DNA from 3 places in the Streptomyces sp. 184 genome. Region 1 is predicted to be linked to each of the others. Evidence: predicted binding sites of a transcription regulator. Region 1 holds the regulator's gene; each other region holds the start of a gene.
The links. Region 1 encodes HrcA, which represses chaperone genes, less so after heat shock. Its sites were predicted from a motif close to TTNGCACTCNGNNNNNCNGAGTGCNAA; they were not measured.
Positions count from the first base shown of each region.

Region 2: groES (co-chaperone GroES) is a predicted target of HrcA. The motif match lies at 2,452-2,478, and genes of this name have one in related genera.
Region 3: groL (chaperonin GroEL) is a predicted target of HrcA. The motif match lies at 6,008-6,034, and genes of this name have one in related genera.

Region 1 is NZ_CP123230.1:6,400,931-6,407,986, reverse strand. It holds gene QBL21_RS27280 (SpoIIE family protein phosphatase) at 1-956, shown strand, start outside; gene hemW (radical SAM family heme chaperone HemW) at 1,043-2,269, shown strand; gene QBL21_RS27270 (DUF3097 domain-containing protein) at 2,327-3,154, opposite strand; gene QBL21_RS27265 (MBL fold metallo-hydrolase) at 3,180-3,884, opposite strand; gene hrcA (heat-inducible transcriptional repressor HrcA) at 4,026-5,051, shown strand; gene dnaJ (molecular chaperone DnaJ) at 5,052-6,185, shown strand; gene QBL21_RS27250 (nitronate monooxygenase) at 6,362-7,056, shown strand, end outside.
Region 2 is NZ_CP123230.1:932,853-939,908, forward strand. It holds gene QBL21_RS04180 (THUMP-like domain-containing protein) at 1-392, opposite strand, end outside; gene QBL21_RS04185 (polysaccharide deacetylase family protein) at 499-1,434, shown strand; gene QBL21_RS04190 (polysaccharide deacetylase family protein) at 1,431-2,390, shown strand; gene groES (co-chaperone GroES) at 2,627-2,935, shown strand; gene groL (chaperonin GroEL) at 3,061-4,686, shown strand; gene QBL21_RS04205 (SDR family NAD(P)-dependent oxidoreductase) at 4,779-5,552, opposite strand; gene QBL21_RS04210 (multicopper oxidase family protein) at 5,575-7,056, opposite strand, start outside.
Region 3 is NZ_CP123230.1:7,460,816-7,467,871, reverse strand. It holds gene QBL21_RS31750 (CGNR zinc finger domain-containing protein) at 1-519, shown strand, start outside; gene QBL21_RS31745 (trehalose-6-phosphate synthase) at 606-2,033, opposite strand; gene QBL21_RS31740 (glucosyl-3-phosphoglycerate synthase) at 2,179-3,246, opposite strand; SAM riboswitch class I at 3,428-3,567, shown strand; gene thrC (threonine synthase) at 3,585-4,889, shown strand; gene QBL21_RS31730 (MoaD/ThiS family protein) at 4,886-5,164, shown strand; gene QBL21_RS31725 (cold-shock protein) at 5,562-5,765, shown strand; gene groL (chaperonin GroEL) at 6,162-7,056, shown strand, end outside.

The sequences.
Region 1 (7,056 bases):
CCGCGCTCGCCTGCCCGCTGGTCGCCGGCGGCCGGCGCGTCGGCACGCTGCTCCTCGGCCGCGCGGGCGTCGCGCGGATCGGCGGCGACGTCGTCGCGGTCGTCACGGACTTCGCCCGCCGGGTGGCGCACGCGGTATCCGCGGCCCGGCAGTACACCCGGCAGGTGACCATCAGCGAGGTGCTCCAGCGCGGCCTGCTGCCCAGCCCCATCGCGGAGATGCCGGCCATGGACACCGCCGTCGTCTACGAGCCGGCCGAGGGCGCCGCCGCGGGCGGCGACTTCTACGACCTCTTCCCCAGCGGCAGCGACCGCTGGTGCTTCGCGCTCGGCGACGTCTGCGGCCAGGGCCCCGAGGCGGCGGTCGTCACGGGCCTCGCGCGGCCGGTGCTGCGGCTGCTGGCGCGCGAGGGCTACGGCGTCGCCGACGTGCTCGCGGGCCTGAACCGCACGCTCGTGGAGCACGCCTTCGAGGCGGTGGAGGCGGCGACGGCGTTCGGGCTGCCGCCGGAGCAGGCGCGGTTCCTCTCCCTGCTGTACGGGGAGCTGGTGCCGTACGAGAACGACCGCGGGGGCGTGCGGTGCACCGTGGCCAGCGCCGGCCACCCGCTGCCGCTGCTGCTGCGCAGCGACGGCGGGGTGCGGGCGGCGGCGGACGCGCAGTTGCTGCTGGGGGTGCTCGACGACGCGGAGTACTACAGCCAGTCGTTCGACCTGGAGCCCGGCGACACCCTGCTGTGCGTGACGGACGGGGTGACCGAGCGGCGGTTCGGGAACCGGCTCTTCGACGACGAGGACGGCCTGGCGGAGGCGCTGTCCTGCTGCACCGGGCTCGGCGCGGCGGCGGTGGCGGACCGGATCAGGACGGCGGTGCACGACTTCGCGCCGGTGCCGCCGCGCGACGACCTGGCGATGATGGTGCTCCAGGCGCGGGGGACGGAACCGGGCGCGTACTGAGGCCGTAGCCGGGGCCGTGGTCGCGGGCCGGGCAGGGGCCAGGGCCGGGCGACCGGGGTTCTCTGCGGGCGGGGGACAATGGGGCCATGCCCTCCGTACTGCCCGATGGCGAGCCCGCGCCCGTGGACGGGTCGCTGCCCGCCGAGGCGCTGGCCGGGGCCGCCGACCGCCCCCTCGCCTTCTACGCCCACGTCCCGTACTGCGCCACCCGCTGCGGCTACTGCGACTTCAACACGTACACCGCCGCCGAGCTGCGCGGCACCTCCCGGGACGACTACGCGGCCACCTTCGCCGAGGAGGTCCGCCTCGCGCGCAAGGTCCTCGGCGACGACCCGCGCGAGGTCGAGACGGTGTTCTTCGGCGGCGGTACGCCCACGCTGCTGCCGGCGGCGGACCTGGGGCGGATGCTGGGGGCGATCCGTGCGGAGTTCGGCCTCGCGGCCGGCGCGGAGGTGACCACGGAGGCGAACCCGGAGTCGGTGGACCCGGCGTATCTGGCGGAGCTGCGGGAGGCCGGGTTCAACCGGATCTCGTTCGGCATGCAGAGCGCGCGCGAGCACGTGCTGCGGGTCCTGGACCGTACGCACACGCCCGGCCGGCCGGAGGCGTGCGTGGCGGAGGCGCGGGCGGCGGGGTTCGCGCACGTGAACCTGGACCTGATCTACGGCACGCCGGGGGAGACCGACGACGACTGGCGCTCCTCGCTGGCGGCGGCGCTGGGGGCGGAGCCGGACCATGTGTCGGCGTACGCGCTGATCGTCGAGGAGGGCACGCAACTGGCGCGGCGGATCCGGCGCGGCGAAGTGCCGCCGACGGACGACGACGTGCACGCGGACCGGTACCTGATCGCCGAGGAGGCGCTGTCGGCGGCGGGGATGGAGTGGTACGAGGTGTCCAACTGGGCGGCGGCGGACGGCGGCGCGGGGGCGCGGTGCCGGCACAACGAGCTGTACTGGACGGGCGCGGACTGGTGGGGCGCGGGGCCGGGGGCGCACAGCCACGTCGGCGGGGTGCGGTGGTGGAACGTCAAGCACCCGGCGCCGTACGCGGAGGCGCTGGCGGCGGGCCGGTCGCCGGCGGCGGGCCGGGAGGTGCTGACGGCGGAGGACCGGCGGGTGGAGCGGATCCTGCTGGAGCTGCGGCTGTCGGCGGGATGTCCGGTGTCGCTGCTGCGGCCGGCGGGGGCGGAGGCGGCGTCGCGGGCGGTAAGGGACGGTCTCCTGGAGCGCGGTCCTTACGAGGCGGGACGGCTGGTGCTGACGCTGCGCGGGCGGCTGCTGGCGGACGCGGTGGTACGGGACCTGGTCGACTGACCGGGCCCGGTCCCGCCCCGCGAACCCCGCCCCCGAAGCCCCCGAACCCCGCCCGCCTCAGGGCGCCGGGGCCGTGACGAAGTCGATCAGCTCCTCCACCCGCCCCAGCAGCGCGGGCTCCAGATCCCGGTACGTCCGTACCGAGTCCAGGATCCGGCGCCAGGCGGCGCCCGTGTCCGCCGGCCAGCCCAGCTCGCGGCAGACGCCCGTCTTCCAGTCCTCGCCCCGGGGGATCCTCGGCCATGCCGCGATGCCCACGGAGGAGGGCTTGACGGCCTCCCAGACGTCCACGTACGGGTGACCCACCACCAGCGCGTGGGCGCTCGTCACCGACTCCGCGATGCGCCACTCCTTCGTGCCCGGCACTAGGTGGTCCACCAGCACCCCCAGCCGCGCGTCCGGGCCCGGGGCGAAGGCGTCGACCACCGCGGGCAGGTCGTCCACGCCCTCCAGGTACTCCACCACCACGCCCTCGACCCGCAGGTCGTGGCCCCAGACCCGCTCCACCAGCTCCGCGTCGTGGCGGCCCTCGACGTAGATGCGGCCGGCGCGGGCCACGCGCGCGGTGTGGTCGCGGACCGCGATCGACCCGGAGGCCGACAGCAGCGGTCCCGAAAGCCGCGCGGACCTGCCGGGGGGCACCAGCGTGACCACCTTGCCGTCGATCATGAAGCCGCGAGGTGCCAGCGGGAACACCCGGTGCTTGCCGAAGCGGTCCTCCAGGGTCACCGTCGGGCCCTCCGCGGTCTTCTCGGTGCGGATGACCGCGCCGCAGAAGCCCGTGCCCACCTCCTCCACCACGAGGTCCGGCTCGGCCGGGACCTCGGGGGCGGGCTGCTGCGGCTTCTTCCACGGGGGCGTGAGGTCGGTGTCGTAGCGGCGCACGGGGCGAGACTACGACAAGCCCGCGCTACGGCAAGCGCCGCGCCAGCTCGTCGCGTTGGGCCCGGACGAAGTCCGCGCCGACCGCCGCCCCGTGCCCCGGGACGTAGACGGCCGTCTCCCCGCCCAGCTCCAGCAGCCGGTCCAGCGCCGCCGGCCAGCGGGCGAGGTCGGCGTCCGGGCCCGCCTGCGGGGGACCGGATTCCTCGACGAGGTCGCCGCAGAAGACGACGGCGGGCCGCCCCGGGACGTGGACCGCCATGTCGTGCGACGAGTGCGCCGCGCCCAGCTCGACGAGCAGCACCTCCCGGCCGCCCCCGAGGTCCAGCGGGTACGTGCCGGAGACCGCGTGCCGCGGGGTGACGAGGACGTCTACGGCCTCCGCCGCCGCGTCCGGGTCCAGCCCGTGGCGTACGGCGTCCGCGCGCAGCTCGTCCGCGCCGTCGCCGCGCAGCCGGCCGGCGATGCCCGCCGGGCCGTGGACCTCGGCGCCGGCGAGGGCCGCGGCGCCGAGCACGTGGTCGAAGTGCGGATGCGTGAGCGCGAGGTGGGTCACGGGCCGGCCGAAGCGCTCCCGTACCCGCCGCCGCAGCTCCGCGCCCTCGCGCAGCGAAGCGCCCGCGTCCACGAGCAGCACGCCTTCCGCTCCGCCCACCGCCCCCGCCGTCGCGTCCCAGCGCGGCAGCCGCCACCGCACGACGTCGGGCGCCGGCTCTTCCCAACCGCCACCCATGCCACGACGCTATAACGAGACCGGCCGCCTTGCCTGAGCTGCGGTACCCCGCCGTACACTGGCCCCGAACCCTGGCACTCCCCGCCGTCGAGTGCCAGCGGCAAAACGGCAGGACGGACGACGAGTGCGGAGGTGGGCGGCATGCTCAGCGAGCGCCGGCTCGAAGTGCTGCGCGCCATCGTCCAGGACTACGTGGGCACGGAGGAGCCGGTCGGCTCCAAGGCCCTCACCGAGCGCCACCACCTGGGTGTCTCGCCCGCCACGGTGCGTAACGACATGGCCGCGCTGGAGGACGAGGGCTACATCGCCCAGCCGCACACCAGCGCGGGCCGTATCCCCACCGACAAGGGCTACCGGCTGTTCGTCGACAAGCTCGCCGACGTCAAGCCGCTGAGCGCCCCGGAGCGGCGGGCGATCCAGAACTTCCTGTCCGGCGCCCTCGACCTCGACGACGTCGTGGGGCGCACGGTGCGGCTGCTCGCGCAGCTCACGCGGCAGGTGGCGGTCGTGCAGTACCCGTCGCTGACCCGCTCGACCGTGCGCCACGTCGAGCTGCTCCAACTCGCCCCCGCGCGCGTGATGCTCGTGCTCATCACCGACACCGGCCGGGTCGAGCAGCGCGTGATCGACTGCCCGGCGCCGTTCAGCGAGGACTCCCTCGCCGACCTGCGCGCCCGGCTCAACAGCCGTGTCGTGGGCCGCCGGTTCGGCGACGTGCCGCGGCTGGTGGCGGACCTGGCCGAGTCCTTCCCCGCCGACGACCGCGGCACGGTGCAGACCGTGCTGTCGGTGCTGCTGGAGACGCTGGTGGAGGAGACCGAGGAGCGGCTGATGATCGGCGGCACCGCCAACCTCACCCGCTTCGACCACGACTTCCCGCTCACCATCCGGCCGGTGCTGGAGGCGCTGGAGGAGCAGGTCGTGCTCCTGCGGCTGCTCGGCGAGGCGCAGGAACCGGGCATGACGGTGCGTATCGGCCATGAAAACGACCACGAGGGGCTCACCTCCACCTCGGTCGTCTCCGTCGGATACGGTTCTGGCGGCGACACCGGCGAAGCCGTCGCCAAGCTCGGCGTGGTCGGACCAACCCGCATGGACTACCCCGGAACGATGGGAGCGGTACGCGCAGTGGCACGGTACGTCGGACAGATCCTGGCGGAGTCATAAGTGGCCACGGACTACTACGCGGTCCTCGGCGTCGGACGTGACGCGTCGCAGGACGAGATCAAGAAGGCGTTCCGCCGGCTCGCACGCGAGCTGCACCCGGACGTGAACCCGGATCCGAAGACCCAGGAGCGGTTCAAGGAGATCAACGCCGCCTACGAGGTGCTCTCGGACCCGCAGAAGAAGCAGATCTACGATCTCGGCGGCGACCCCCTGTCGCAGAACGGCGCCGCGGCCGGCGGCTTCGGCGCCGGCGGCTTCGGCAACCTCTCCGACATCATGGACGCCTTCTTCGGCCAGGCCGGCCAGCGCGGGCCGCGGTCGCGGACCCGCCGCGGCCAGGACGCCATGATCCGGCTCGAAATCGAGCTGGAGGAGGCGGCGTTCGGCGCCACCAAGGAGATCCAGGTCGACACCGCGGTCGTCTGCGGTACGTGCAGCGGCGAGGGCGCGGCGCCGGGTACGTCGGCGCAGACGTGCGACATGTGCCGCGGCCGGGGCGAGGTCTCGCAGGTCACCCGCTCGTTCCTGGGCCAGGTCATGACGTCGCGGCCCTGCCCGCAGTGCCAGGGCTTCGGCACGGTGGTGCCCACCCCGTGCCCCGAGTGCGCGGGCGACGGCCGGGTGCGCTCGCGGCGCAGCCTGACCGTCAAGATCCCCGCGGGCGTCGACACCGGCACCCGCATCCAGCACGCCGGCGAGGGCGAGGTCGGCCCGGGCGGCGGCCCGGCGGGCGACCTGTACGTGGAGATCCGCGAGCTGCCGCACCCGATCTTCCAGCGCCGCGGCGACGACCTGCACTGCACGGTGACGATCCCGATGACCGCCGCCTCACTGGGCACGAAGGTCAATCTGGAGACGCTCGACGGCCTCGAAGAGGTCGACATCCGTCCCGGTACGCAGTCGGGGCAGTCGATTCCGCTGCACCAGCGCGGCGTCACGCATCTGCGCGGCGGTGGCCGGGGCGACCTGGTCGTGCACGTGGAGGTCGAGACGCCGCAGAAGCTGGACGTCGAGCAGGAGCGGCTGCTGCGCCAGCTCGCCCAGTTGCGCGGCGAGGAACGGCCCCAGGGCCATTTCAAACCGGGCCAGCAAGGGCTGTTCTCGCGGCTGAAGGACGCCTGGAGCGGACGCTAGCCGCGCTCCGGCCGGGACCTCGCCGGGCCGTTCGCGAGCGGCCCGGTGTGGCCGAGAGCGGCCCGTGCGACGGGTGTTGCGGGTGGGACGTAGCCGTCCCCAAGTGCGTGAAGACGTGCGGATTCCATGATCCGGCGCGGGCCGCCGGCGTCCGACCTGCATGACAGGATGAGCCCATGCCCACCGAGCTGAACGATCTGTTCACCTTCCCGATCGTGCAGGCGCCCATGGCCGGTGGCGCATCCTGTCCGCAGCTCGCCGCGGGCGTGCTGGAGGGCGGCGGCCTGGCGTTCCTCGCCGCCGGATACAAGACGCCCGAGGCGATGTACGAGGAGATCCGCCAGTTGCGGGCCGTCACCGACCGGCCCTTCGGCGTCAACCTGTTCATGCCCCAGCCGCCCGCCCCGCCGGACCCCGCCCACATCGAGGCGTACGCCGAGCAACTGGCCGGCGAGGTCGAGTGGTACGGCACGGAGCTGGGCGACGCCGAGGCGGGCACGGACGACGCCTTCGACGCGAAGGTGGCCACACTCCTGGACGAGCCGGTGGCGCTGGTGTCGTTCACCTTCGGCTGTCCCGAGCCCGCCGTCCTCGACGCCTTCGCGCGCGCCGGGACGTACACCGTCGTCACCGTCACCAACGTCGTCGAGGCGCGCCGCGCGCAGGCCGCCGGGGCCGGCGCCGTGTGCGTGCAGGGCGTCGAGGCCGGCGGCCACCAGGGCGGCTTCCGCAACGACCCGCGCGACGACTACGTGGGCCGCGGCCTGCTCACGCTGCTCGCCGAGGTGCTGGAGGCGGTGGACGTGCCCGTGATCGCCGCCGGCGGGCTGATGCGCGGCGGGCAGATCGCCGCCGTGCTGTCCGCCGGCGC
Region 2 (7,056 bases), 5.5 Mb from region 1:
CGGTCGACGGCGAGCACCGCGATCCCGGCCCGCGCCAGCGCCACCGCGTCGCCGCCGATGCCGCAGCACAGGTCGGCGACCCGGGTGACGCCGAGCGCCGCGAACCGGGCCGCCCGGTGCGCCGCCACCGCCGTACGGGTCGCCTGCTCGACGCCGTCGGGGGTGAAGTACATCCGCGCCGCGTCCGCCCCGAACTTCGCCGCCGCCCGCTGCCGCAGCCGGGCCTGCCCGAGCGCGGCGGAGACCAGCGGGGCGGGGTGGGTGCGGCGCAGCCGGGTGGCGAGGGCCAGTTCGTCGGCGGGGTCGTGCTCGCGCAGCTCGGCGAGAAGGGCCTGCCCCTCGGGGGTGAGGAGGGCGGCGAGGGGGTCGTCGGTGGCGTCGGGGCCGTGCATGCGCCCATTGTCCGCCAGGCGGCGGAGCGTACGGCGTGGCGCCGTGACACCGCGTTCCGCGCTGGGAGGATGCGAGCGAATCTAATTAATACGACAAAAGGATAAAATGACCCCACGCCCCGGACTCCGCACCGGCCTCCTCGCCGTGGCCGTCACCGCCGCCCTCCTCGCCCCCGCCTGCTCCTACGACACCCCCGACCCGACCGACCACCCCCGCCCCCTCACGCACCCCTACGAGGACGCCAAGCCCGCCGCCGCCGGCGCCCTCGCCGCCGCCCCCGCCCGCGCGCTCGCCCGCACCGCGCAGCACCAGCAGCGCGTGCACGCCCGGCGGCTCGCTGCCGCCCGCACCTGGGGACTGGACGCGACCCCGCTGCTGCCGCCCGCCCCGCCGCGTACCAAGCCCGCGCTCGCCACCGAACCCGGCTTCGAGACCGACGGCGGCGGCCCCGGTCTGCCGCCCGTCATCACCCGGGTCCCGACCGACGACCGGGTGATCTTCCTCACCATCGACGACGGCTACCGCAAGGACCCCGAGCTGCTGCGGATGCTGCGCGAACTCGACGTGCCCGTCAGCGCCTTCCTCGCCGACGAGGTCGCGCGCGACGACTACGCCTACTTCCGCGCCCTGCGCGACCTCGGCACCACCGTAAGCAACCACACCCTCCACCACCCCAACCTGCGCGAACTGCCCTACGCGGCGCAGCGCGAGGAGATCTGCGGCCAACAGCGCGTGCTCAAGCGCGAGATGGGCGCCGCACCGCGGATCTTCCGCCCGCCGTACGGCAACTACAACGGCGACACCCTGCGCGCCGCGAAGGACTGCGGCATCGACCTCGTACCGCTGTGGCAGCAGGAGGCGTTCCCCGGTCGCTGGACGTACTCCCGCGGCGACACCGCGTTCCATCCCGGCGACATCGTGCTCACCCACTTCGAAGGACCTTCCGAATTCGGCGGCACGATGGCCGACGTCCTCCGTACGGTGCTCCGTAAGGCGAGCGACGAGGGCTTCGCCGTTGCTCGCTTGGAGGACTACGTATGAGGCGCACCCGCCGCTCCGGGCGGCGTTCGTCCGCCGCCGCGATAGCCGCCGTCTGCCTGCTGGCACTGACCGCGTGCGCGGACGCGGCCCGGCCGACCGGGGAGTGGTTCCCGAAGGACGCGGAGTCCGCGGACCGGGGCGTACGGGACGAGGTGGCCGGGGACGGCGGCACGGACGGCAAGCCGGGCGCGCGGCACGCGGGGCGTACGCCCCGGGGGCTGCCCGGCGGGGGCGACGGGGAGCGCAAGGACGACGGCGTCGACCGCGCCGCCGGCCCCGCGGCGTACCAGCGCTGGGGCCTCGACCGCCCCCTCGACCCGCCGCCCGCGCCCCCCGCGAGCCGCCCCGTGCGGCCCGACGACTCCGGGCTGCCGGCCGTGACGGGCCGGGTGCCGACGCGCGACAAGGTCGTCTTCCTCACCATCGACGACGGCTGGGTGCGGGATCCCCGGCTGATCGACATGGCGGCGGACCTGCGGCTGCCGTTCAGCATGTTCCTCTCGGACTCCGCGGCCCGCGGCGACTACAACTACTTCGAGGAACTGCGGCGCCTCGGCAACTCCGTACACGGCCACACCCTCACCCACCCCGACCTCACCGCCCTGCCCTACGCCGCGCAGCGCCGCCAGATCTGCCGCCAGCAGGAGCGCGTCGCGGAGCGCTTCGGCGTCCGTCCGACGCTCTTCCGGCCGCCCTACGGCAAGTACGACGCGGCGACGCTCAGGGCCGCCGCCTCCTGCGGCGTACGCGCGATGCCGCTGTGGCGGGCGGACCTGAAGGCGACCGGCCTGGAGTACCGCAGCGGCGACCGGCTGCGCCCCGGCGACATCGTGCTGGCGCACTTCCGGGGGCCGGCGCAGCAGGGCGGGCGGACGATGACGGACGTGCTGGCGGAGCTGGTGCGGGAGGTCCAGCGGCAGGGGTTCACGGTGGCCCGGCTGGAGGACTACATGTGACGCGGGAGTCAGGGGATTCGTACGACCGTACGGCCGGACGGCGGGCGACGCGGGTGGCAATCTGGCACTCGGCTTGACCGAGTGCTAAAGGGCGGCATAACCTCGGGTCTGGCACTCCCCGAGGGAGAGTGCCAACACAGCGACGAGGCGGATCCGGCACCCGCGACGACGGATCCACCAGGGTCGCCACCCCAGACATTCAACCCCGCGAGATCTCCGAAGGGGGAGGTCGGATCGTGACGACCGCCAGCACCAAGGTTGCCATCAAGCCGCTTGAGGACCGCATTGTGGTCCAGCCGCTCGACGCCGAGGAGACCACGGCCTCGGGCCTGGTCATCCCGGACACCGCCAAGGAGAAGCCCCAGGAGGGCGTCGTCCTGGCCGTCGGCCCGGGCCGTTTCGAGGACGGCAACCGGCTGCCGCTCGACGTCTCCGTCGGCGACGTCGTTCTCTACAGCAAGTACGGCGGCACCGAGGTGAAGTACAACAACGAGGACTACCTCGTCCTCTCTGCCCGCGACGTGCTCGCGATCATCGAGAAGTAACGGGGCGCTTCCCGCTTCTTCCCACACCAGGCCGCGCCCCGGATCCGTTCATCGAGCAGGACATATCGAAACGGGCCGGGGCGTCGGCGCTCCCGACGGCGCCCCCTTGAGAGGAACCACGTTCCATGGCGAAGACTCTGAAGTTCGACGAGGACGCCCGCCGCGCTCTTGAGCGCGGCGTGGACAAGCTTGCCGACACCGTGAAGGTGACGATCGGTCCCAAGGGCCGCAACGTCGTCATCGACAAGAAGTTCGGTGCCCCGACCATCACCAACGACGGCGTGACGATCGCCCGTGAGATCGAGGTCGAGGACCCGTACGAGAACCTGGGCGTGCAGCTTGTGAAGGAGGTGGCGACCAAGACCAACGACATCGCGGGCGACGGCACCACCACCGCCACCGTGCTGGCCCAGGCGCTGGTCCGCGAGGGCCTGCGCAACGTTGCCGCCGGCGCCTCCCCCTCCGCGCTCAAGCGCGGCATCGACGCCGCCGTCGCGGCCATCTCCGACGAGCTGCTGAAGGTCGCCAGCCCGATCGACTCCAAGTCCGACATCGCCGCGGTCGCCGGGCTCTCCGCGCAGGACGAGCAGGTGGGCCAGCTCATCGGCGAGGCCATGGACAAGGTCGGCAAGGACGGCGTCATCACCGTCGAGGAGTCCAACACCTTCGGCCTGGAGCTGGACTTCACCGAGGGCATGGCCTTCGACAAGGGCTACCTGTCGCACTACATGGTGTCCGACCAGGACCGCATGGAGGCGGTGCTGGAGGACCCGTACATCCTCATCCACCAGGGCAAGATCTCCTCCATCCAGGACCTGCTGCCGCTGCTGGAGAAGGTCATGCAGGCCGGCTCGGCCAAGCCGCTGCTGATCGTCGCCGAGGACGTGGAGGGCGAGGCGCTGTCCACCCTCGTCGTCAACAAGATCCGCGGCACCTTCAACTCCGTCGCGGTCAAGGCCCCCGGCTTCGGCGACCGCCGCAAGGCGATGCTCGGCGACATGGCCACCCTCACCGGCGGCACCGTCGTCTCCGAGGAGGTCGGCCTCAAGCTCGACCAGGTCGGTCTTGAGGTGCTGGGCACCGCGCGCCGCGTGGTCGTCACCAAGGACGACACGACGATCGTCGACGGCGCCGGCAAGTCCGACGAGGTCGCCGGCCGGATCGCGCAGATCAAGGCCGAGATCGACGCCACGGACTCCGACTGGGACCGCGAGAAGCTCCAGGAGCGGCTGGCGAAGCTGGCCGGCGGCGTGTGCGTCATCCGCGTCGGCGCGGCCACCGAGGTCGAGCTGAAGGAGAAGAAGCACCGCCTGGAGGACGCGATCTCCGCCACCCGCGCGGCGGTCGAGGAGGGCATCGTCTCCGGCGGCGGCTCGGCGCTCGTGCACGCCGCGAAGGTGCTGGAGGGCGGCCTCGACCTCACCGGTGACGAGGCCACCGGCGTCGCGGTCGTCCGCCGCGCGGTGGTCGAGCCGCTCCGGTGGATCGCGGAGAACGCGGGCCTGGAGGGCTACGTCATCACCTCCAAGGTCGCGGAGCTGACGGCGGGCCAGGGCTTCAACGCCGCCACCGGCGAGTACGGCGACCTGGTGAAGGCCGGCGTCATCGACCCGGTGAAGGTGACCCGCTCGGCGCTGGAGAACGCGGCGTCGATCGCCTCGCTGCTCCTGACCACGGAGAGCGCGGTCGTGGAGAAGCCGGAGCCGGAAGAGGACCACGGCCACAGCCACGGCCACGGCCACTCGCACTGACCTCCGACCGGGACCGCGGTCCCGGATCCGGACCTGACGCCGCAGGGCCTCGCCTCCTTCGGGGGCGGGGCCCTGCGGCGTGTGCCACCCGTCTACCGGGGGCCGTACTTGCGGCCCGCGCCGGAGGAGAAGCGGCCCAGCAGGCCGCGGGGGACCAGCTTCGTCGCGCCCATCAGCGCCTTGTACCGCGGGTCCGGGATCGACACCGTACGGCCCCTCCCCAGGTCCCGCAGCCCCTCCGCCACCACCCGGTCCGCGTCCAGCCACATCCACCCCGGGATGTTGTCCGTCCCCATCCCCGCCCGCTCGTGGAACTCCGTCCGGATGAACCCCGGGCACAGCACCATCAGCCGCACCCCGCTGCCCGCCAGGTCCCGCGCCACGCCCTGCGTGAACTGCACGACCCACGACTTGCTCGCCCCGTACGTCCCGCGCGGTACGAACGCCGCCACCGACGCGACGTTGACCACCGCCCCCCGCGACCGCTCCCGCATCGCCGCCGCCCCGGCCGTCGTCAGCCGCAGCACCGCCTCGCAGTGCACCTTCAGCATCGTCAGCTCGTCGGCGAGCGTCACCTCCAAAAAGCGCCCCTTGAGCCCGAAGCCCGCGTTGTTGACCAGCAGGTCCACCGGCCGGCCCGCGTCGCCGAGGCGCTTTTCCACCGCCGTGATGCCCTCCTCCGTGGCCAGGTCCGCGGGGAGCGCCGACGCCTCGATGCCGTGCCGCTCGTGCAGCTCGGCGGCCTGTTCGCGCAGCCGTTCCGCGGTTCTGGCGACGAGCACCAGGTCGTACCCGGAGGCGGCCAGGCGGCGCGCGAAGGCGGCGCCGAGGCCGGCCGTCGATCCCGTAATCAGTGCAGTCGTCATGTCCGCACGCTAGCGGTCGCGCTCAGTGCCCGGCATGTCCGTCGCCCCCGCCCGCGGGCCGTCCGGCGGACTCGCCGGGGTTCACGACGGCGAACTGGCCCATCATCCCGCCGTCCTCGTGCGCCAGCAGATGGCAGTGGTACATGTACGGCACGTCGGGGTCGGGCGGCCCGTCGAACCGCAGGACGAGCTTCACCTCCCGCCCGTTCGGCACGTACACGGTGTCCTTCCGCCCGCGCAGCTCCGGCGGCGGCGGTTCGCCGTCCACCTCCAGCACGCGGAACTGCACGTCGTGGACGTGGAAGTTGTGCGTGACGCCGTCGCGGTTGCGTACGGTCCAGACCTCCGTCGCGCCGCGCTCGACGGTGGCGTCGATGCGGTCCATCGCCATCGGCGCGCCGTTGATGCCGCTCGTGCGCAGGTCGAAATGGCGTTCGCGGGAGGCGTCGGCCGGGTCGGGCAGCTCGACGTCGCCGAGCCGCGCCGGCGTGGCGGGCGCCGGGCGCAGGGTGTCGGCGGCGCGCAGCTCCAGCACGTCGAAGGAGTCGTCGCCGCCGGCGAAGCGGGACTGCCAGAAGTCGCCGCCGCCCGGCGGGCTGCTGCGCAGCACGGTCCGCTCGCCGGGCCGCACCCGGACCAGGATCTCGGCGCGTTCGCCGGGGGAGAGCAGCACGCGGTCGGTGCGGTGCGGGGCGCCGAGCAGGCCGCCGTCGGTGCCGACGAGGTCGAAGTCGCGGTCGTCGGCGAAGCCGAAGTCGTAGACGCGCGCGGTGGAGGCGTTGAGCAGCCGCAGCCGGACGACCTCGTCGCGTACCCGCTGGTACGGGGCGAGGGTGCCGTTGACCATCGTCTCGTCGCCCAGGAAGCCGGTGTTCCGCATCATCCGGTGGCCGTGGTCGAAGCGGTCGCCGTCGAAGCGCACGTCCTGGACGACGACGGGCACGTCGTTCACGCCGTACTCGTCGGGGAGCCTGAGCCCGCGCGCCTTCGCGTCGTCCACGAGGAACATCCCGGCGAGCCCGCGCTGCACGTGCCGCTCGGTCTGCCCGTGCGGGTGCGGGTGGTACCAGAGGGTGGCGGCGGGCTGGTCGACCTTCCAGCGGGGCCGCCACTCGCCGCCGGCCGCGACCATCTGGTGCGGGCCGCCGTCCATGGCGGCGGGCAGGTGCATGCCGTGCCAGTGGACGGTGGACGGCTCGCCGAGTCCGTTGTCGACCTCGACGCGGACCTTCTCGCCGCGCTCGGCGCGCAGCGTCGGCCCGAGGTACGTACCGGGCCAGTCCGCGTCGGCGGCCGTCCCGGGGCTGGTGAACCCCCAGGTCGGCGTGGCCCGGCCGGGCCTGAACTCCGTCTCGCCCGCGCGCATCCCGAGCCGGAAGACCCGGGTGCCGTCCGCCGCCACCTCGCCTTCCTCCAGCGGGGGTATCCGCAGCTCGTTGGCGAAGTCGACCTCGCCGACCGTGGAGACGTCCGCGGTGGCGTAGAGCCATGCTCCGGCGCCGAC
Region 3 (7,056 bases), 1.1 Mb from region 1:
CCACTGACCGGAGAACCGCTCGCCCTGGACCTGGTGAACACCTGGTGGATCGACGAGGGCAGCCCCGTCGACTTCTTCTACGAGCCCGACGGCATAAGCCGCTGGCTGGGAGAGCACGAGCTGACCGCCGACGCGGCGGACGCCACCGCGACCGCCCCCGCCGCCCTGCGCGAGCCGCTGACCGCCGCCCGCGCCGCCCTGCGCGCCGCCCTCGACGGGGACGAGCGCCCGCTCGACGCGATCCTGGCCCACGGCGCCCGCCGCCCCCTGCTGCGCGACGGCGTCGCCACCTCGGAGGTCGTCGTGGACGACCCGGCGTGGCTGCCCGCCTGGTGCGCGGCGGCCGACCTGGTCCGGCTGTACGCGGAGCATCCGGAGCGGATCCGCGGCTGCGCCAACCCCGAGTGCGTGCTGTGGTTCTACGACACCAGCAAGAACGGCCGCCGCCGCTGGTGCTCGATGGAGGGCTGCGGCAACCGCGCCAAGGCGGCCCGCTTCCAGGAGCGCCACCGCCGCTGAGGGCCCCGCGGCCCGTACCGCGAGCCGCGCCCGTACCGCGACCTACACGCGAGCTGCGCCCGTACCGCGAGTGCCCGCAGCGCGAGCTACCCCCGCAGCGCGTCCAACTGCGCCAGGAACCACGCCTGCGGCGGCAGCGCCGTGGCCGCCGCCGCCAGCCGCTTCGTCCGGCGGGCGCGTTCGCCGCGCGGCATCGACAGCGCCTCGTGCAGCGCCTCGGCGGTGGCCCCCACGTCGTACGGATGCACCACGAGCGCGTCCTCGCCGAGGTCCGCGTACGCGCCCGCCTCCCGGGACAGCACCAGCGCGCAGCCGTCGTCCGAGACGACCGGGATCTCCTTCGCGACCAGGTTCATCCCGTCGCGCAGCGGGTTGACCAGCGCCACGTCCGCCAGCCGGTACGCGGCGAGCGAGCGGGCGAAGTCGTCCTCGACGTGCAGCACGACCGGCAGCCAGCCGTCCGTCCCGTACGTCTCGTTGATCTCCGCGGCGAGGCGGCGCACCTCGGCGGTGTAGTCCCGGTACACCGCCAGGTCCTGCCGCGACGGGTACGCGAAGGCCAGCTTCACCACCCGCCCGCGCCACTGCGGCCGTCCCTCCAGCAGCTCCCGGTACGCGAGCAGCCCGCGGACGATGTTCTTCGACAGCTCCGTGCGGTCCACCCGCACGAGGACCTCGCGGTCCGCGCCGCCGATCTGCTCGCGCAGGGCCGCCATCCGCTCGGCCACGTCCGGCCGCCGGGACCGCTCGCGCAGGAAGTCGGCGTCGGCGCCGAGGGCGTGCACGTCCACGAAGGTGGTCCGCTGCCCCCGCGGGTCCTCACCGCCCCAGGCGACGTCCGCCGCACCGCCGAGCACGTCGCGGCAGCAGGAGACGAACGCCTCGGCCCACCGGCGGGTGTGGAAGCCGACGCGGTCGGCGCCGAGGAGCCCGCGCAGCAGCGCGGCGGCGATGTCGTCGGGCAGGAGCCGGAAGTACTCGGGAGGTGCCCACGGCGTGTGGGTGAAGTGCGAGATGCGCAGGTCGGGCCGGCGCTCGCGGAGCATGCCTGGCACGAGGCACAGGTGGTAGTCCTGCACCAGCACCTCGGCGCCCTCGGCGGCACCGTCCGCCAGGGCGTCGGCGAAGGCGCGGTTGTACGCCTCGTACGCGGCCCACTGGCGGCGGAACCCGGCGTCGAAGACGGGAGCGACGGGGATGTCGTAGAGCATGTGGTGCACGAACCACAGCACGGAGTTCGCGACGCCGTTGTACGCGTCGTGGAAGACCTCCGGGTCGATGCCGAGCATCCGCACCCCCGGCTCGGCCACCCCCCGCCGCACGGCCTCCCGGTCCCCGCCGCCCAGCGCGGCGCACACCCACAGCGCCCCGGCGTCGGGCCCCACGGCACTGAGCCCGGAGACGAGCCCGCCGCCGCCGCGCTTGGCGGCGAGTTCACCGTCGTCCCCGACGGCGTACGAGACGGGCCCGCGGTTCGACGCGACGAGCAGGGGGGCACCGGGGGACTCGACCATGCGCCGAGCCTAGCCACGACGGGCCCCCGCGAAACGCACCCGGGACGGTGTGGCCGAGACCGGTGGCCGAGACCAGTGGGGGGAGCGGTGGGGGAGCGGCGCGTGCGAGCACGGGGATTCCCCGGTACGGCCCGCCCGCCGCGGGCTACGCCGCGCGGCGCTCCACGTACTCCCGGATCTCCCGCATCGGCGGCCGCTCCTCCGTGTCGACCCCGTACGTCCGCGGCTCGAACGTCCCGTCCGCGCCGCGGTCGAACTGCGTCAGCCGCGGCCGCACCAGGTGCCCCCGCGCCAGCCGGAGCTGCGCCGTGCGGTAGATCGCCGCCGCCATGCGGCCCAGCGCACGGTCGTCCTGGTGGCGGTGGCGGCGGACGCCGACGTCGACCTGCGCCAGGGCGTCGAGCCCCACCGTGTGCAGCGCGTCGACGAGCAGGCCCAGCTCCACCCCGTACCCGACCGGGAACGGCAGCCGCTCCAGCAGCGAGCGCCGCGCCGCGTACTCGCCGCCCAGCGGCTGGACGAAACCGGCCAGCAGCGGCCAGTGCAGGTTCAGCAGCGGCCGGGCCACCAGCTCCGTCACCCGCCCACCCTGGCCGCCCGCCTCCGCGCGACCCGCACCGCCCGCCGTACCCGCCGCCGCACCGACCGCCGAACCGACCGCACCGCCCGCACCGAACTCCGCACCCTTCGCACCGCCCCCCGTACCGAGGGGTCTGTCGTACACCGCCTTCACGAACTCCACGTCCGGCTCCGTCAGCAGCGGACCCACGATCCCGCTCACGAACGCCGTGTCGAAGTCCCGCAGGTCCGCGTCCACGAAGCACACGATCTCGCCGCGCGTCACCAGCAGCGACCGCCACAGCACCTCGCCCTTGCCCGCCACCGCCGGCATCCGCGGCAGCACCTCGTCGCGGTGCACCACCCGCGCGCCGGCCGCGGCGGCGACCTCCGCCGTACGGTCCGTGGAGCCGGAGTCCATCACGACCAGCTCGTCCACGAGCCGGTCGCCTTCCGGGCCGCCCGGAGCCATCAGCTCCGCCCGGATCGCCGCGACGATCGCCCCGACCGTCGCCTCCTCGTCGAGCGCCGGCAGCACCACGCTGACCGTCCCCCGCGCCCCCAGCGCCCGCTTGGCCGCCAGGAGCCGGGCGCGCGGCCGGTCCGGCGCGGACCAGGACCGCGTCTTCAGCCACTGCTCCACGTCATCGAGCACCTGCGGGCCTCCCCTTGCCGGTGGTCCTGTGAGGTGTGAGAGCCGTCTCGCGTGCCGGACGGCCCTCACAACTGTCCTGGTCGTCGGTTACAGTCTTGAACAACGTGCGTGACGTCCCTATGTCGGGGTCCGCGCGTCGCATAAATGCGTCGGACGGCCCCGCCGGGCCGGCGCCATACAGAGCTCATCCAGAGGGGCAGAGGGAACGGCCCGTAGAAGCCCCGGCAACCCTCCGTCCGGTACTCGCGACGCTGCGAGGCCCCGGACGGTGATGGTGCCAATTCCGTCCTGCGGCGAGACGCGTCGCGGGGAAGATGAGGAGAGAGGGCCTCGCCAGTATGGCTGTAGACACAGCTCCCACCCCGGCCGTCGTAGACGGCGCCCCCGACCTGGGTCCCGCCGTCGCGCTGTCGTGCCGGGAGTGCGGGGAGCGGGTGCCGCTGGGGCCGGTGTTCGCGTGCCAGTCCTGTTTCGGGCCGCTGGAGGCGGCGTACGAGCTGCCCGGCGGCGACGCCGGGTCCGCGGCCCGGCTGCGGGAGCGCATCGAGGCGGGACCGCGGAGCATCTGGCGGTACGCGCCGCTGCTGCCCGTCCCCGCCGACGTGGCGTCCAAGCCCAATCTGAACCCCGGCTTCACCCGGCTGCACCGCGCCGACCGGCTCGCCGCCGAGCTGGGCGTGACCGGTGAGCTGCACGTGAAGGACGACTCCGGCAACCCCACGCACTCGTTCAAGGACCGGGTGGTGGCCATCGCCGTCGAGGCGGCCCGCGCCTTCGGCTTCACCACGCTGTCCTGCTCGTCCACCGGCAACCTGGCCGGCGCCGTCGGCGCCGCCGCCGCGCGGGCCGGGCTGCGGTCGTGCGTGTTCATCCCGTACGACCTGGAGCACGCGAAGGTCGTCATGGCCTCGGTGTACGGCGGCGACGTCGTCGGCATCGAGGGCACGTACGACGACGTGAACCGTTTCTGCTCCGAGCTGATCGGCGATCCGATCGGCGAGGGCTGGGGCTTCACGAACGTCAACCTGCGCCCGTACTACGCGGAGGGCTCCAAGACCCTCGCGTACGAGATCTGCGAGCAGCTCGGCTGGCGGCTCCCGGACAACATCGTCATCCCGGTGGCGTCCGGCTCCCAGCTCACGAAGATCGACAAGGCGCTGAAGGAGCTGATCGCGACGGGCCTGGTCGAGGAGCGCCCGTACAAGATCTTCGGCGCCCAGGCGGCGGGCTGCTCGCCGGTCTCGCGGGCCTTCAAGGACGGCCACGACGTGGTACGCCCGGTCCGGCCCGACACCATCGCCAAGTCCCTCGCCATCGGCAACCCGGCCGACGGACCGTACGTGCTGGACATCGCCCGCCGCACCGGCGGTGCGGTGGAGGACGTCACGGACGCCGAGGTCGTGGACGCGGTCAAGCTGCTGGCCCGCACCGAGGGCGTCTTCGCGGAGACGGCGGGCGGCGTGACCTTCGGCGTGCTGGCGAAGCTCGTCGCGGACGGCCGGATCGACCCGGCCGAGACCACCGTCGCGATCAACACCGGCGACGGTCTGAAGACCCTCGACGCGGTCGCCCCCACCACGGGGCCGAGCGCGATCATTCGTCCCACACTCGACTCCTTCCGAGAGGCCGGCCTCGCATCATGAGCGTGAACGTCCGAATTCCGACCATCCTCCGTACGTATACCGACGGGCGGGCAGAGGTGAGCGCCGAGGGCGCGACCCTGGCGGAGGTGATCGAAGACCTGGAGAAGAACCACCGCGGAATCGCCGGCCGGGTGCTAGACGATCAAGGCAAGCTGCGTCGCTTCGTGAACGTCTACGTGAACGACGACGACGTCCGCTTCGCCGATGGCCTGCGGACTCCCACCCCCGAGGGGGCCGGCATCTCGATCATTCCGGCGGTCGCCGGAGGCTGCTGAACCCCGCTGTCGTGTGTGCGGCCCCACTGATCCGGAGTGGGGCCGTTCGCATGTCCGGACACGCGATAGGGTTGGGGCGTTCCCCCCTCGTGGCCCATGCTCCGCGCATATGAGAACGCGACAAGTTCCCCGCAAATGCGGAGAGTTAATTGTCGTGATGGTGAGTTATGCCCTGCCCGAGTTGTCGGGGAATGGCGGAAATTGATTGGAAAAATACCGATCGAGTGTCCGCAGAATTCTCGTCCGATTGACCTGTTGCACTGGGCATCTGTGCGGATACATTCAGCCGCGGTCGACGCGTTCCGGCGCACGCCCCCCGGCGTGTATCCGGGGGTGAGGTCTGACCCGGGTCCGCGGAGTGCGGTCCTGTGTAGGGCCGGCAATAGGGGAGTTTGGAATGGCTCAGGGCACCGTCAAGTGGTTCAACGCGGAGAAGGGGTACGGCTTCATCGCGGTCGACGGTGGTGCGGATGTCTTCGTCCACTACAGCGCGATTCAGATGGACGGATACCGCACCCTCGAGGAAGGCCAGCGGGTCGAGTTCGAGATCTCGCAGGGTCAGAAGGGGCCGCAGGCAGACATGGTCCGCGTCAGCGGCTGAGCGCCGGGCATCGACCACGGACGACTCGCGACGGGCCCGCACCCCCGGGGTGCGGGCCCTCTGCTGTCCGCCGCCGTGTTCCGCCGCCGCTGTCCGCAGCCCTCCCGCCGCCGTCCGACACCCTCCGCCGCCGCCCGCCGCCGTCCTCCTCCTGATACGGGGGGCCGCGGTCCGGTTCCGCTCTGCGCATGAGAAGCCCCTACCCGCTTGCACTCGCAGGGGGCGAGTGCTAATCATTGGCGTTAGCACTCTCCCAGTGAGAGTGACAGCACGGGACCGGTTCGGTGAGGTCCGCAGGCCGGGTGGGAGGGAACCACGCGGGTCGCGGACCGTCCGTCGCGGGCGCCAGCGCGGTCCGGACACAGTCGACCCCCCTGTCCGGGAGGACTCAACACAATGGCCAAGACCATCGCGTTCGACGAGGAGGCGCGGCGCGGCCTTGAGCGCGGCATGAACCAGCTCGCCGACGCCGTCCGCGTCACCCTCGGCCCCAAGGGCCGGAACGTCGTCCTCGAGAAGAAGTGGGGCGCCCCCACGATCACGAACGACGGTGTCTCCATCGCCAAGGAGATCGAGCTGGAGGACCCGTACGAGAAGATCGGCGCCGAGCTGGTCAAGGAGGTCGCGAAGAAGACGGACGACGTCGCCGGTGACGGCACGACGACCGCGACCGTCCTGGCCCAGGCGCTGGTCAAGGAGGGCCTCCGGAACGTGGCCGCCGGCGCCAACCCGATGGCGCTGAAGCGCGGCATCGAGAAGGCCACCGAGGCCGTCTCCGCCGCCCTGCTGGAGCAGGCCAAGGACGTGGAGACCAAGGAGCAGATCGCCTCCACCGCCTCCATCTCCGCCGGCGACACCCAGATCGGCGAGCTGATCGCCGAGGCCATGGACAAGGTCGGCAAGGAAGGCGTCATCACCGTCGAGGAGTCGCAGACCTTCGGCCTTGAGCTTGAGCTCACCGAGGGCATGCGCTTCGACAAGGGCTACATCTCCGCCTACTTCGCCACCGACATGGAGCGCATGGAGGCGGAGCTGGAGGACCCCTACATCCTCATCGCCAACTCCAAGATCAGCGCGGTCAAGGACCTGCTGCCGCTCCTGGAGAAGGTCATGCAGTCGGGCAAGCCGCTGCTGATCATCGCCGAGGACGTCGAGGGCGAGGCCCTGTCCACCCTCGTGGTGAACAAGATCCGCGGCACCTTCAAGTCCGTCGCCGTCAAGGCCCCGGGCTTCGGCGACCGCCGCAAGGCCATGCTCGGTGACATCGCCATCCTCACCGGTGGCCAGGTCA